DNA from 2 places in the Paenibacillus sp. FSL H8-0122 genome. Region 2 is predicted to be linked to the other one. Evidence: a T-box and tRNA genes for the amino acid it is inferred to sense, from the RefSeq annotation. Region 2 holds a T-box; the other holds one or more tRNA genes.
The links. A T-box is a leader RNA that pairs with one kind of tRNA and senses whether it is charged. The one in region 2 lies ahead of metG (methionine--tRNA ligase), so its partner is inferred to be a tRNA-Met.
Positions count from the first base shown of each region.

Region 1: it encodes a tRNA-Met, which carries the amino acid that the T-box ahead of metG (methionine--tRNA ligase) is inferred to sense. The anticodon was not compared.

Region 1 is NZ_JBBOTB010000001.1:5,648,610-5,654,022, reverse strand. Features, by position in the region: rRNA gene NSS64_RS24385 (23S ribosomal RNA) at 1-1,557, shown strand, start outside; rRNA gene rrf (5S ribosomal RNA) at 1,634-1,750, shown strand; tRNA gene NSS64_RS24375 (tRNA-Asn) at 1,802-1,877, shown strand; tRNA gene NSS64_RS24370 (tRNA-Ser) at 1,881-1,970, shown strand; tRNA gene NSS64_RS24365 (tRNA-Glu) at 2,130-2,204, shown strand; tRNA gene NSS64_RS24360 (tRNA-Val) at 2,243-2,318, shown strand; tRNA gene NSS64_RS24355 (tRNA-Met) at 2,351-2,424, shown strand; tRNA gene NSS64_RS24350 (tRNA-Asp) at 2,500-2,577, shown strand; tRNA gene NSS64_RS24345 (tRNA-Gln) at 2,790-2,864, shown strand; tRNA gene NSS64_RS24340 (tRNA-Lys) at 2,891-2,966, shown strand; tRNA gene NSS64_RS24335 (tRNA-Leu) at 2,983-3,066, shown strand; tRNA gene NSS64_RS24330 (tRNA-Gly) at 3,074-3,148, shown strand; tRNA gene NSS64_RS24325 (tRNA-Arg) at 3,159-3,235, shown strand; tRNA gene NSS64_RS24320 (tRNA-Pro) at 3,388-3,461, shown strand; tRNA gene NSS64_RS24315 (tRNA-Gly) at 3,479-3,549, shown strand; gene NSS64_RS24310 (helix-turn-helix transcriptional regulator) at 4,501-5,413, shown strand, end outside.
Region 2 is NZ_JBBOTB010000001.1:3,500,668-3,506,080, forward strand. Features, by position in the region: gene NSS64_RS15380 (copper amine oxidase) at 1-20, opposite strand, end outside; gene NSS64_RS15385 (DUF3892 domain-containing protein) at 279-515, opposite strand; gene NSS64_RS15390 (GNAT family N-acetyltransferase) at 606-1,049, opposite strand; gene NSS64_RS15395 (hypothetical protein) at 1,173-1,388, opposite strand; gene NSS64_RS15400 (site-2 protease family protein) at 1,459-2,535, opposite strand; T-box leader at 2,718-2,989, shown strand; gene metG (methionine--tRNA ligase) at 3,041-4,759, shown strand; gene NSS64_RS15410 (aldo/keto reductase) at 4,801-5,413, opposite strand, start outside.

The sequences.
Region 1 (5,413 bases), 2.1 Mb from region 2:
TCGTCCGCTCAGGGTAAGTCGGGACCTAAGGCGAGGCCGACAGGCGTAGTCGAAGGACAACAGTTTGAAATTACTGTACCACCGTAATCCGCTATGAGCGATGGGGTGACGCAGGAGGGTAGTGACGCGGACTGATGGATGTCCGTCTAAGCAGTGAGGCTGGTGTGCAGGCAAATCCGCACATCGTAAGGCTGGGCTGTGATGGGGAGCGAAAATTATAGTAGCGAAGGTCATGATCTCACACTGCCAAGAAAAGCCTCTAGTCAGGAGAAGGTGCCCGTACCGCAAACCGACACAGGTAGGCGAGAAGAGAATTCTAAGGCGCGCGGAAGAACTCTCGTTAAGGAACTCGGCAAAATGACCCCGTAACTTCGGGAGAAGGGGTGCCTCGGTAGGGTGAATAGCCCGAGGGGGCCGCAGTGAAAAGGCCCAAGCGACTGTTTAGCAAAAACACAGGTCTGTGCGAAGCCGCAAGGCGAAGTATACGGGCTGACGCCTGCCCGGTGCTGGAAGGTTAAGGGGAGCGGTTAGGAGCAATCCGAAGCTGTGAACCGAAGCCCCAGTAAACGGCGGCCGTAACTATAACGGTCCTAAGGTAGCGAAATTCCTTGTCAGGTAAATTCTGACCCGCACGAATGGCGTAACGACTTGGGCGCTGTCTCAACGAGAGATCCGGTGAAATTTTAATACCTGTGAAGATGCAGGTTACCCGCGACAAGACGGAAAGACCCCATGGAGCTTTACTGCAGCTTGATATTGAATTTGGGTACGATCTGTACAGGATAGGTGGGAGCCGGTGAGGCAGGAGCGCAAGCTTCTGCGGAGGCGCCGTTGGGATACCACCCTGATCGTATCTAGGTTCTAACCTAGTGCCCTGAGCGGGTACGGGGACCGTGTCAGGCGGGCAGTTTGACTGGGGCGGTCGCCTCCTAAAGAGTAACGGAGGCGTTCAAAGGTTCCCTCAGAATGGTTGGAAATCATTCGCAGAGTGCAAAGGCATAAGGGAGCTTGACTGCGAGACCTACAAGTCGAGCAGGGACGAAAGTCGGACTTAGTGATCCGGTGGTACCGCATGGAAGGGCCATCGCTCAACGGATAAAAGCTACCCTGGGGATAACAGGCTTATCTCCCCCAAGAGTCCACATCGACGGGGAGGTTTGGCACCTCGATGTCGGCTCATCGCATCCTGGGGCTGAAGTAGGTCCCAAGGGTTGGGCTGTTCGCCCATTAAAGCGGTACGCGAGCTGGGTTCAGAACGTCGTGAGACAGTTCGGTCCCTATCTGTCGTGGGCGCAGGAAATTTGAGAGGAGCTGTCCTTAGTACGAGAGGACCGGGATGGACGTACCGCTGGTGCATCAGTTGTTCCGCCAGGAGCATGGCTGAGTAGCTACGTACGGACGGGATAAGCGCTGAAAGCATCTAAGCGTGAAGCCCCCCTCAAGATGAGATTTCCCAATTAGTAAGACCCCTTGAAGACGACGAGGTAGATAGGTTGGAGGTGGAAGTGCAGCAATGCATGGAGCTGACCAATACTAATCGGTCGAGGGCTTATCCAAATTTCTAACACGCAGATTCGTTTCGGATTCAGTTTTCAGGAATCAATTCCTGAAGCATTTACGCTGTAAATGCCCGTTTGGTGGCGATAGCGGAGGGGTTCCACACGTACCCATCCCGAACACGACCGTTAAGCCCTCCAGCGCCGATGGTACTTGGACCGAAGGGTCCTGGGAGAGTAGGACGTTGCCAAGCGGACCATCCACACACATTGTGGTATTTTTTTTGTCCTAATTGCTTACATATTCCCTGATAGCTCAGTTGGTAGAGCACTCGACTGTTAATCGAGTTGTCACAGGTTCGAGTCCTGTTCGGGGAGCCATATGGAGAGGTGTCCGAGTTTGGCCGAAGGAGCACGATTGGAAATCGTGTAGGCGCCACAAGCGTCTCGAGGGTTCGAATCCCTCTCTCTCCGTAGTGTTACCTCCCTGATTAGGGATGAGAATCCTCAATGGTTCGTTGGAGCATAAGCTTCGATAGCACTACATCGCAATCTCGTAACGAAGTGAAGAGTATCCCTCTCTCTCCGTAGCGTTACCTCCCTGAAAAGGGGATGGAAATAACTGTATAGCATGGCTCGTTGGTCAAGGGGTTAAGACACCTCCCTTTCACGGAGGTAACATGGGTTCGAATCCCATACGAGTCACCAATTTCTTCTTTGAATGATGGGAAGAGAGAGTCATATATGGAGGCTTAGCTCAGCTGGGAGAGCATCTGCCTTACAAGCAGAGGGTCGGGGGTTCGAACCCCTCAGCCTCCACCATCTATCTTAACCGAATAGATTTTGTACAATGACGCGGGGTGGAGCAGCCCGGTAGCTCGTCGGGCTCATAACCCGAAGGCCGCAGGTTCAAATCCTGCCCCCGCAATTGTTCCCCACAAAGTGAAGAGATGCTCTGTAGCATATTCCGAATACTTTCCGGGGGGGCCATAATGTTAAACTTGGAACCGTGGTGTAGTTGGCCTAACATGCCTGCCTGTCACGCAGGAGATCGCGGGTTCGAATCCCGTCGGTTCCGCCATTTTAATGGCGTAAGGGATGAGAAATCCCTGGGTTCGTTGAAGCATAGGCATCGTAAGGAATACTTCGCAATCTCGTAACGGAGTGAAGAGTATCCCGTCGGTTCCGCCATTTTTAATGGCTTAAGGGATGAGAAATCCCTGGATTGAGCATCCTATATCTCGAAGTATAGAGTATCCATCCGATTCCGTAGCATTTTGCTAATTATAATATTGGGGATTAGCCAAGCGGTAAGGCAACGGACTTTGACTCCGTCATTCATAGGTTCGATTCCTATATCCCCAGCCATCTATTTTCGATTGTTTCTCTTATGAGAGCCATTAGCTCAGTTGGTAGAGCACCTGACTTTTAATCAGGGTGTCGAAGGTTCGAGTCCTTCATGGCTCACCATTTTCTTGTAACGTGTGCGCGTGTGGCGGAATGGCAGACGCACCAGACTTAGGATCTGGCGTTTCACGACGTGGGGGTTCAAGTCCCTTCACGCGCACCATGTTTTTGCGGACGTGGCTCAGCGGTAGAGCATCGCCTTGCCAAGGCGAGGGTCGCGGGTTCGATTCCCGTCGTCCGCTCCATATAGATTTTGCGCCCTTAGCTCAGCTGGATAGAGCGTTTGACTACGAATCAAAAGGCCGGGAGTTCGAATCTCTCAGGGCGCGCCATTTATACTTCATTGAATTAACAAAGTGTCCCCAGATTCGAACGAGTTCGTTGGAGCATCCGCTTCGATAGCACAACTTCGCAATCGGATGCGTAGCATCCGTATCTCTCAGGGCGCGCCATTTATACTTCATTGCTTCAACTTTTGTATTAACGGGATGTAGCTCAGCTTGGTAGAGCACCTGGTTTGGGACCAGGGGGTCGCATGTTCAAATCGTGTCATCCCGATATTTCATTTCACCTATGCGGGTGTAGTTCAATGGTAGAACTTCAGCCTTCCAAGCTGATAGCGTGGGTTCGATTCCCATCACCCGCTTATATCTGTATCACGTGAGTCCGTCAGCCCTATGGGGAAGGCGGACTTTTTTTGCTATTTAGCAAATGTAAGCGAAAAACGAACACAATGTGATGCAGGGAAGGCGAATGGCCGAATGTAATCGAAAAAATCGAACACAATTGGACTGGGCGCGCTGCGTAGGCCGTGTGTTTATCGCAGTGCCAGACGTATTTTCACAGGAAAACCGAATACAATGGGTGCCACTGCGAGGAGGGAAGGGCCCCATGCATCACCGGCAGTAACCTTTTAAGAGAAATCCTGCCAAAAGTGCAACAATACTGCCCCAAAGAAGCGGTCAATGCTGAAATCCTGCATGAAATGCAACAAATTCAGCGCTAACTTGCTCTAAACATCAAAATTTGTGCAAATCATGCAACATTGTACTTCAACCCGTAAAAGGTATAGAGAAATCCTGCCAAAAGTGCAACATTACCATTACTGCTCCTTAAAAGCGGCCAGTGAGAGAGGCATTAGCATCGTTCACCCGCAGGGTGATTTTGTTGCTATTTAGGGAATGTATGCGAAAACTGAACACAATGTGATGCAGGGAAGGCGAATGGCCGAATGTAATCGAAAAACCGAACACAATTGGACCAGGCGCGCCACGTAGGCCGTGCGTTTATCGCAGTGCCAGAAGTATTTTCACAGAAAAACCGAACACATAGAACTCAGAGTATCTGTGAGCCAGAGCGCTAAGGGCTGTAGCTGTCAAATGGCCGTCAGAAGGCAGGTAGATGGAGAAAAGTGAGCTTCGTGTAAGAGTGGTATAGAGGCACCAGTATTATTCATCCGCTAGGGTGATTTCGTTGTAAGGGCCGGGATGTTGCAATAGTATGGGAGGGCGTTATGTTTCTATAGAACTGATATAGTATAACTATTGGACTATTGGATCATAGGCAACACTTACTTGGAAGCTGAGGAGCATTTGTTATGACAGACAAAGTAATACGGATTTTCAGAATCATTAACGCCATTCAGTCGAACCCGGGGATTACCGCAGCAGACTTGGCCTTTAGGTGTGAGGTGAATATTAGAACGATCTATAGGGATCTTGAGGTGATCAGCCACTTTGCACCGGTTACGAATGAGGGAAGAGGCACGGGCTACCGGTTCATGGGCAAATTCTTTTTATATCCGCTGGATTTCTCGGAGCAGGAGTCGCTGGCGTTCTCTTTGCTGCCTTCGGTGCTGAATCCGGATAGAATTCCGCCGGGTTTTCATTCTGCGTATGACAAGGTGATGGGTACCCATCTTAAGGAGAAATCACGGCAGAACGGCCTCCTGGAGAATATCGCGGATATTATCCAGATGGGCACACCGGCCTACCGCAAGGAGAGCCGGAACTTCCTGCAGCCGCTCATTGGAGCGATTCTGGAGCAGCGCAGCATCCGGACGGTATACCACTCGCAGTCACGCAACGCCACTACAGCGCGGAAGATTGATCCTTATTATCTGATCCCGCGGGATCAGCGTTTTTATCTGATTGGCTATTGCCATCTGAAGGGGGCGATTCGTACGTTCCGGATCAGCCGGTTTGAGCAGGTCGAGATGACGGCTTCCGCTTTTGATAAGGGAAATTTCAATATTAAGCAGTATCTGAAAAACACCTGGTCGATCAACCGGGGCACCCGGAATGTCACGTTCAAGGTACGGTTCGATCCGCAGGTGGCGCGTTACATTAAGGAAGAGGAGCTGTTCGTACAGCCGCGGATGAGCGAAGAAGGCGATGGAACGCTGCTGTTCGAAGTCACGGTTAATAATGAGAAGGAGTTCATCAAGTGGATTCTGCAGTATGGCCCGAATGCTGAGATTCTGGAGCCGGAGTCGGCCAGGGAGCGCTTGA
Region 2 (5,413 bases):
GCAATTTTTCTCCATCTCATTGTAAAGCCCCTCCAAATAATTCATGCTGTTAATGTATACTGCTAAGACTTCGACAAGTTGCGCAGAATTCAGGGATTTATTTCTTTTTGCAGAAGAAAAGAAAAACAAGCCCTTCAGCAACCGGTTTCGGCATGTACAGCAGACCCTAAACGAAGTATTTTCAGAGAAGCCGGAGTCCCCCTTAACACATAGAAACGGCCGGACTTCAGCGCCTGTAAGACGCCTGTCCGGCCGTTCCCCCTGTTATCTATGCCCGGCTAAAATTGCGGAAGCTGATCCAGATTGTTCGTAGGATCTCCATCTGCATCGCCGCGGATATACATTTCGCCGTCTTTGCCCTTAAATACATTGACCCCTGCGATGCTGCCGGACTGAACCTCCTGAAGTGCCTGCTGATAATCCAGCACGCGTCCGGAGGAGGTCTGGAACCCGGTCAGGTCCCCGTCACCGTTACGTTTGGCGGCAATAAATCGTTCCCGTTCTTGATTCATCACTTAGGATCGTCTCCTTCGCACTAGAATTAGCCAGCTACCCTGGCCGATTCTAGCTTGTCCATCGCAGCGAAAGAGTATGTACCCGGCAGATTACAGGGCTTTACTCATTCTTACATGCAGAATCCCTGCATCATAGAAGGGCTCCTTAGAGATTACTTCATAGCCGAGCTTGCTGTAAAATGGTTCTGCTTGACACTGGGCATCCAGAATGGAAGCCTGCAGACCCAGCTCACGTGCCCGCTCTTCCATAGCCAGCAGCAGGATACGTCCGCATCCCTTAGCGCGGAAGGCCTCCTGAACGGCAATCCGCTGCATCTTGGCAGTGTCCGCTTTATAATAGATCAGCCGGCCGGTTGCAGCCGGCTGCCCGCCCTCCATGAGCAGGAAATGATGCACATGCTCACTGATGGCATCATATTCATCGATCTCCTCTTCTACCGGCACCTTCTGTTCTTCCACAAACACCTTCTTGCGGATCTCCAGCGCCATTTGAAGCTGCTCCTCTGTAGTAACATGTACGATTTCCACTGCCATCTCCCTGGCTCCTCTCTATAGCTCCAATCAATATGGAGCATTATACAGAATTATTAATATCCTGTATAGAGCCTGAGAGCTTCAGGGCAAGGCCCGTGGACAGGGAACCTCCGACCACCTTATTTACGGAGACTCATAGACCTCCTCGGGAATCGAGCGGTCATACACATCCCGCAGAACCGGCGAGGTCAGGCTATCCCGTGAATTCAGACTTCCGTCCAATCCGGTCATGTTGTGAACATCCGTATATTCAGGAATTTCCTTGCCTGCCGTACATCCGGCGATTCCCAGAAGGAGACATGCTCCAATCCATAAGAGACATCCTCTTGCCAACCGCATTGTTGTTAACCTCCTCATCCTTCTCGGCTCTCTACAGCTTTGACGAATCGGGAGGTTCATAAACGAAGATTTACAGATTTACGTTGCCAACTACATGGACAAGATACATCATCCCCCCAAGAACTCCGGCAAGGACAAAATACGCGGCCCCATATCTCCAGCGGGTAGCAGCCGGTACATCATAGTACTTGTCATTGTCATATACCGTGAAGCTGATCTCACAGGTCATCTTCATCTGCAGGCTGGCATCCACATACAGCTGATCGAGCTGCACGACTTTGACTTTTCCGATCAGCGACTGCACCGGCATAGTTGTCGTTCCATAGTAATCCAGGTTATCCCATCGTACACCAACAAACTGCTGGCGGTTCAAATCACTGTAGGTGGTGAACGGCAGCTCCCGCTTATGCTCGGGGCCGGGGATCAGATATCCTTGCTCCTGCAGATCCCCGATGGGGATCAGGAAGCTTTTGAGCACAGTATGCATCTGATTCTTCGTCCGCCGGCTGATGTACTTCTTATACATATCATAAGCGAACATTACCCAGATTACGCCGAACAGGATGGATTTCAGATAAATAATTACAGCCAGGCCGCCAACGAGCCCTACCAGCCATAACCAGCGTGTTACCGCCGTGGCAATTCGCCCCCCATCCAGCGGATGGATCGGCAGCAGGTTAATCAAGTTAAGCAAGAACCCGACGTATGCCAGCGAGTATAACAAAGGACTATGATAGTAATAAGCCGCTCCGAATACTACAACCGCACCAATACTCCCGAGTATAGGGCCGCCAAAAGCTACATAAGCTTCCTGTCTGGCATCCAGCGGCTGCCGCTTCATCGTAATCAGGGCGCCCATAAAAGGAATGAACAGCGGCGCGCTCACCGGCAGCCCAATCCGCTTGGCAGCGATCACATGGCCGATCTCATGAACGAACATTAAGGCAACGAAGCCCACCGCGAATTGCCATGGCGAGATCAGGGCATAAGCCCAGATGGATACCATCATGGAGATCAGCGGACCTGCGATTTTCCCCAGCTTAAGCAGAGAGATAATAGCCTTTCCCTTAAGGAGTAGCAGTACTGCCCCGCTGCCCAGCCACCCCCATGCCCCCGAGCTTTTTTTCTCCTGTTTGTTTTCCTGCAATAGTCTCAATCTCCTTTTGATCACTATGTCGCTTGTCTTCCAGGCCACGGATCAGGCACTCCTCTGCTTCCCGTTAGCCCTTACTCTCTACTGTCGCACAGGAGTGCGGTGGATTGCAAATAGACTTACGTGTTGACAAATCTCCCGGCCTGCATATATGATATCCAGTAATTAGGATAACCACAATAGCTGCGAAGAGAAAGAGTACCCTGGCAATTCTTCCACAGAGAGCTCCGGATGGTGAAAAGGAGCAAAGAAAACCCTCGGGAATATGGTCTCAGAGCTGCGCACCGAACCCCGGCATGAACGGGTCGTAGGCTGCGCCGGAACCCGCATCCGTTACCGTGCTAGGGTATACCCGCTTTTATCTGCGGACGTACCTGAAGAGGTGGATGCCGTAAGGCATTGATGAATTTGGGTGGTAACACGTGAGCACAAGGCTCTCGTCCCTTTTGGGGGATGAGTGCCTTTTTTGCGTTCCACAATACTTGAGGAGGATAACAAGATGACTAACATTTTTATTGGAGGGGCTTGGCCTTATGCCAACGGCTCCCTGCACCTGGGCAGACTCGCCAGTATTCTTCCGGGAGATATTCTGGCCCGCTACCACCGTGCCAAAGGTGACGCTGTACTCTATGTATCCGGCAGTGACTGTCACGGCACCCCCGTTGCTGTACAAGCGGCGCAGGAGGGTGTAACCCCGGGTGAATTCGCCAGCCGGTATCATGAGGAGTTCGCCGATTGCTTCCGCGCCTTGGGCTTCACTTATGACCTCTATACCCGGACCGATCAGGCACATCACTACAATACGGTGCAGGAACTGTTCCTTAAGCTGCTGGATCACGGGTATCTGTACCAGAAACCCGGTCTCCAGTGCTATTGTGAGCTGGACCAGCGCTTCTTGCCGGACCGTTATGTCCATGGCATCTGCCCGGTATGCGGGCAGCAAGCCCGGGGAGACCAATGCGATTACTGTTCAACGATTCTCGATCCGGTGGATCTGCTGGAGCGCACATGCGCCCTCTGCGGCTCTACGCCTGTGCTGCGCTCTACTCAGCATTACTATCTGTCGCTGTCCAGCTTCCAGCAAGCACTCACAGAATATGCTGATTCCGCGCAGGGCTGGAGAGACAATTCCGTCCGTCTAACCCGCAGATATCTGCAGGAAGGCCTGCAGGACCGCGCAGCAACACGCGATCTGGACTGGGGTGTGGATGTTCCTGTTGACGGCTTCGCAGACAAAAAAATCTATGTCTGGATCGAAGCCGTTAGCGGCTATCTGTCTGCCAGCAAGCAGTGGTCGGAGGAGACCGGAGGCCGTTGGGAGGAGTTCTGGTCCGTACCATCGGGGCAGGATAACCATGGACAGCCGCCTATAACTGCTTATTATGTGCACGGGAAGGACAATATTCCTTTTCACAGCCTGATCTGGCCCGCTATCCTGCTGGGAGCTGAGGAGCTGCATCTGCCGGACCGGATCTTCTCTTCGGAGTATCTGACCCTGGAAGGGCAGAAATTCTCCACCAGCCGCAATTGGGCGGTCTGGGTGCCGGATATTCTCAGCCGGTATGACCCTGACTCGGTCCGTTATTTCCTGACTGCGAACGGTCCCGAGAAGCGGGATGCCGACTTCTCCTGGAGAGAGTTCATCTACAGCCATAACAGCGAGCTGCTGGGCGCGTTCGGCAATTTCGTTAACCGCAGCCTCGTATTCGTAAATAAGTTCTGGAGTGGCAGAGTACCAGAAGGAGTCTTGGACGAAGCATGGGTTAGCAGTCTGGAGCAGCTGTATAAGGAGACAGGCAGGCTGACCCAAGCCGGACATTTCAAGGAAGCCCTGGAATTCATCTTCTTGCATATCCGCCAGGCCAACAAATATTTCGACGAGCAGCAGCCGTGGCTCCAGATCAAGCATGATCCTGCGGCCGGGGCTAACACGCTGTATACCTGTGTTCAGATTATTGCCAATCTGTCTAACCTGCTGAACCCGTTCCTCCCCTTCTCCTGCGAGAAGATCAGGGGCTTCCTGTCCATAGAACAGCCTGTATGGCATCCGGTATCCGTCCTTGCAGAGCAGCCTATATTGGAGCTTGAATTACTGTTTGAGCGGATAGATGTAGAGCGCATAGAGGAGGAAATAGAGCGGATGAAAGACAAAAGCGTCCCGCCTCTCATACCGCTTACGAAAGCAAGCGGCGAAGGCAAGAACGCTCCGGGGTCTTAATATTGATGAATACAAAGCGGCTGTCCGCTCTGTGTGATGACTTAGTTCTGGCCGGGGTAACGTGCTCCGGCTGCAATACCTTGCGGGGATATCCGCTCAATCCGGGCTAGATCCTCAGCCGTCAGTGTAACTTCAAGCGCTCCGAGGTTCTCTTGCACCCGCTCCAGCCGCTTGGTGCCGGGAATCGGCACGATCTGCTCCCCTTGCGCAAGGAGCCAGGCCAGCGCAAGCTGTGCCGGGGCGCAGCCTTTCTCTTCTGCCATCTGCCCGATCAGCGAGACGACCTCCAGGTTCCGGATGAAGTTCTCTCCCTGGAACCGCGGGTAATGGCGGCGGTAATCATCCTCCGGCAGATCCTCGAAGCTTTTGATCTGTCCAGTGAGAAAACCGCGGCCCAACGGGCTATAAGGAACGAAGCCGATGCCCAGCTCCTTGACCAGCGGCAGAATCTCATCCTCCACCTCCCGGCTCCAGAGCGAATACTCTGTCTGCAGGGCAGTCAACGGATGCACCGCATGTGCCCGGCGGATCAAATCAGGCGAAGCTTCGGATAAGCCGATATAGCGGATCTTCCCTTCCTTGACGAGGTCAGCCAGTGTACCGGCGGTTTCCTCAACAGGGATGTTCAGATCCGGACGGTGCTGATAGTACAGA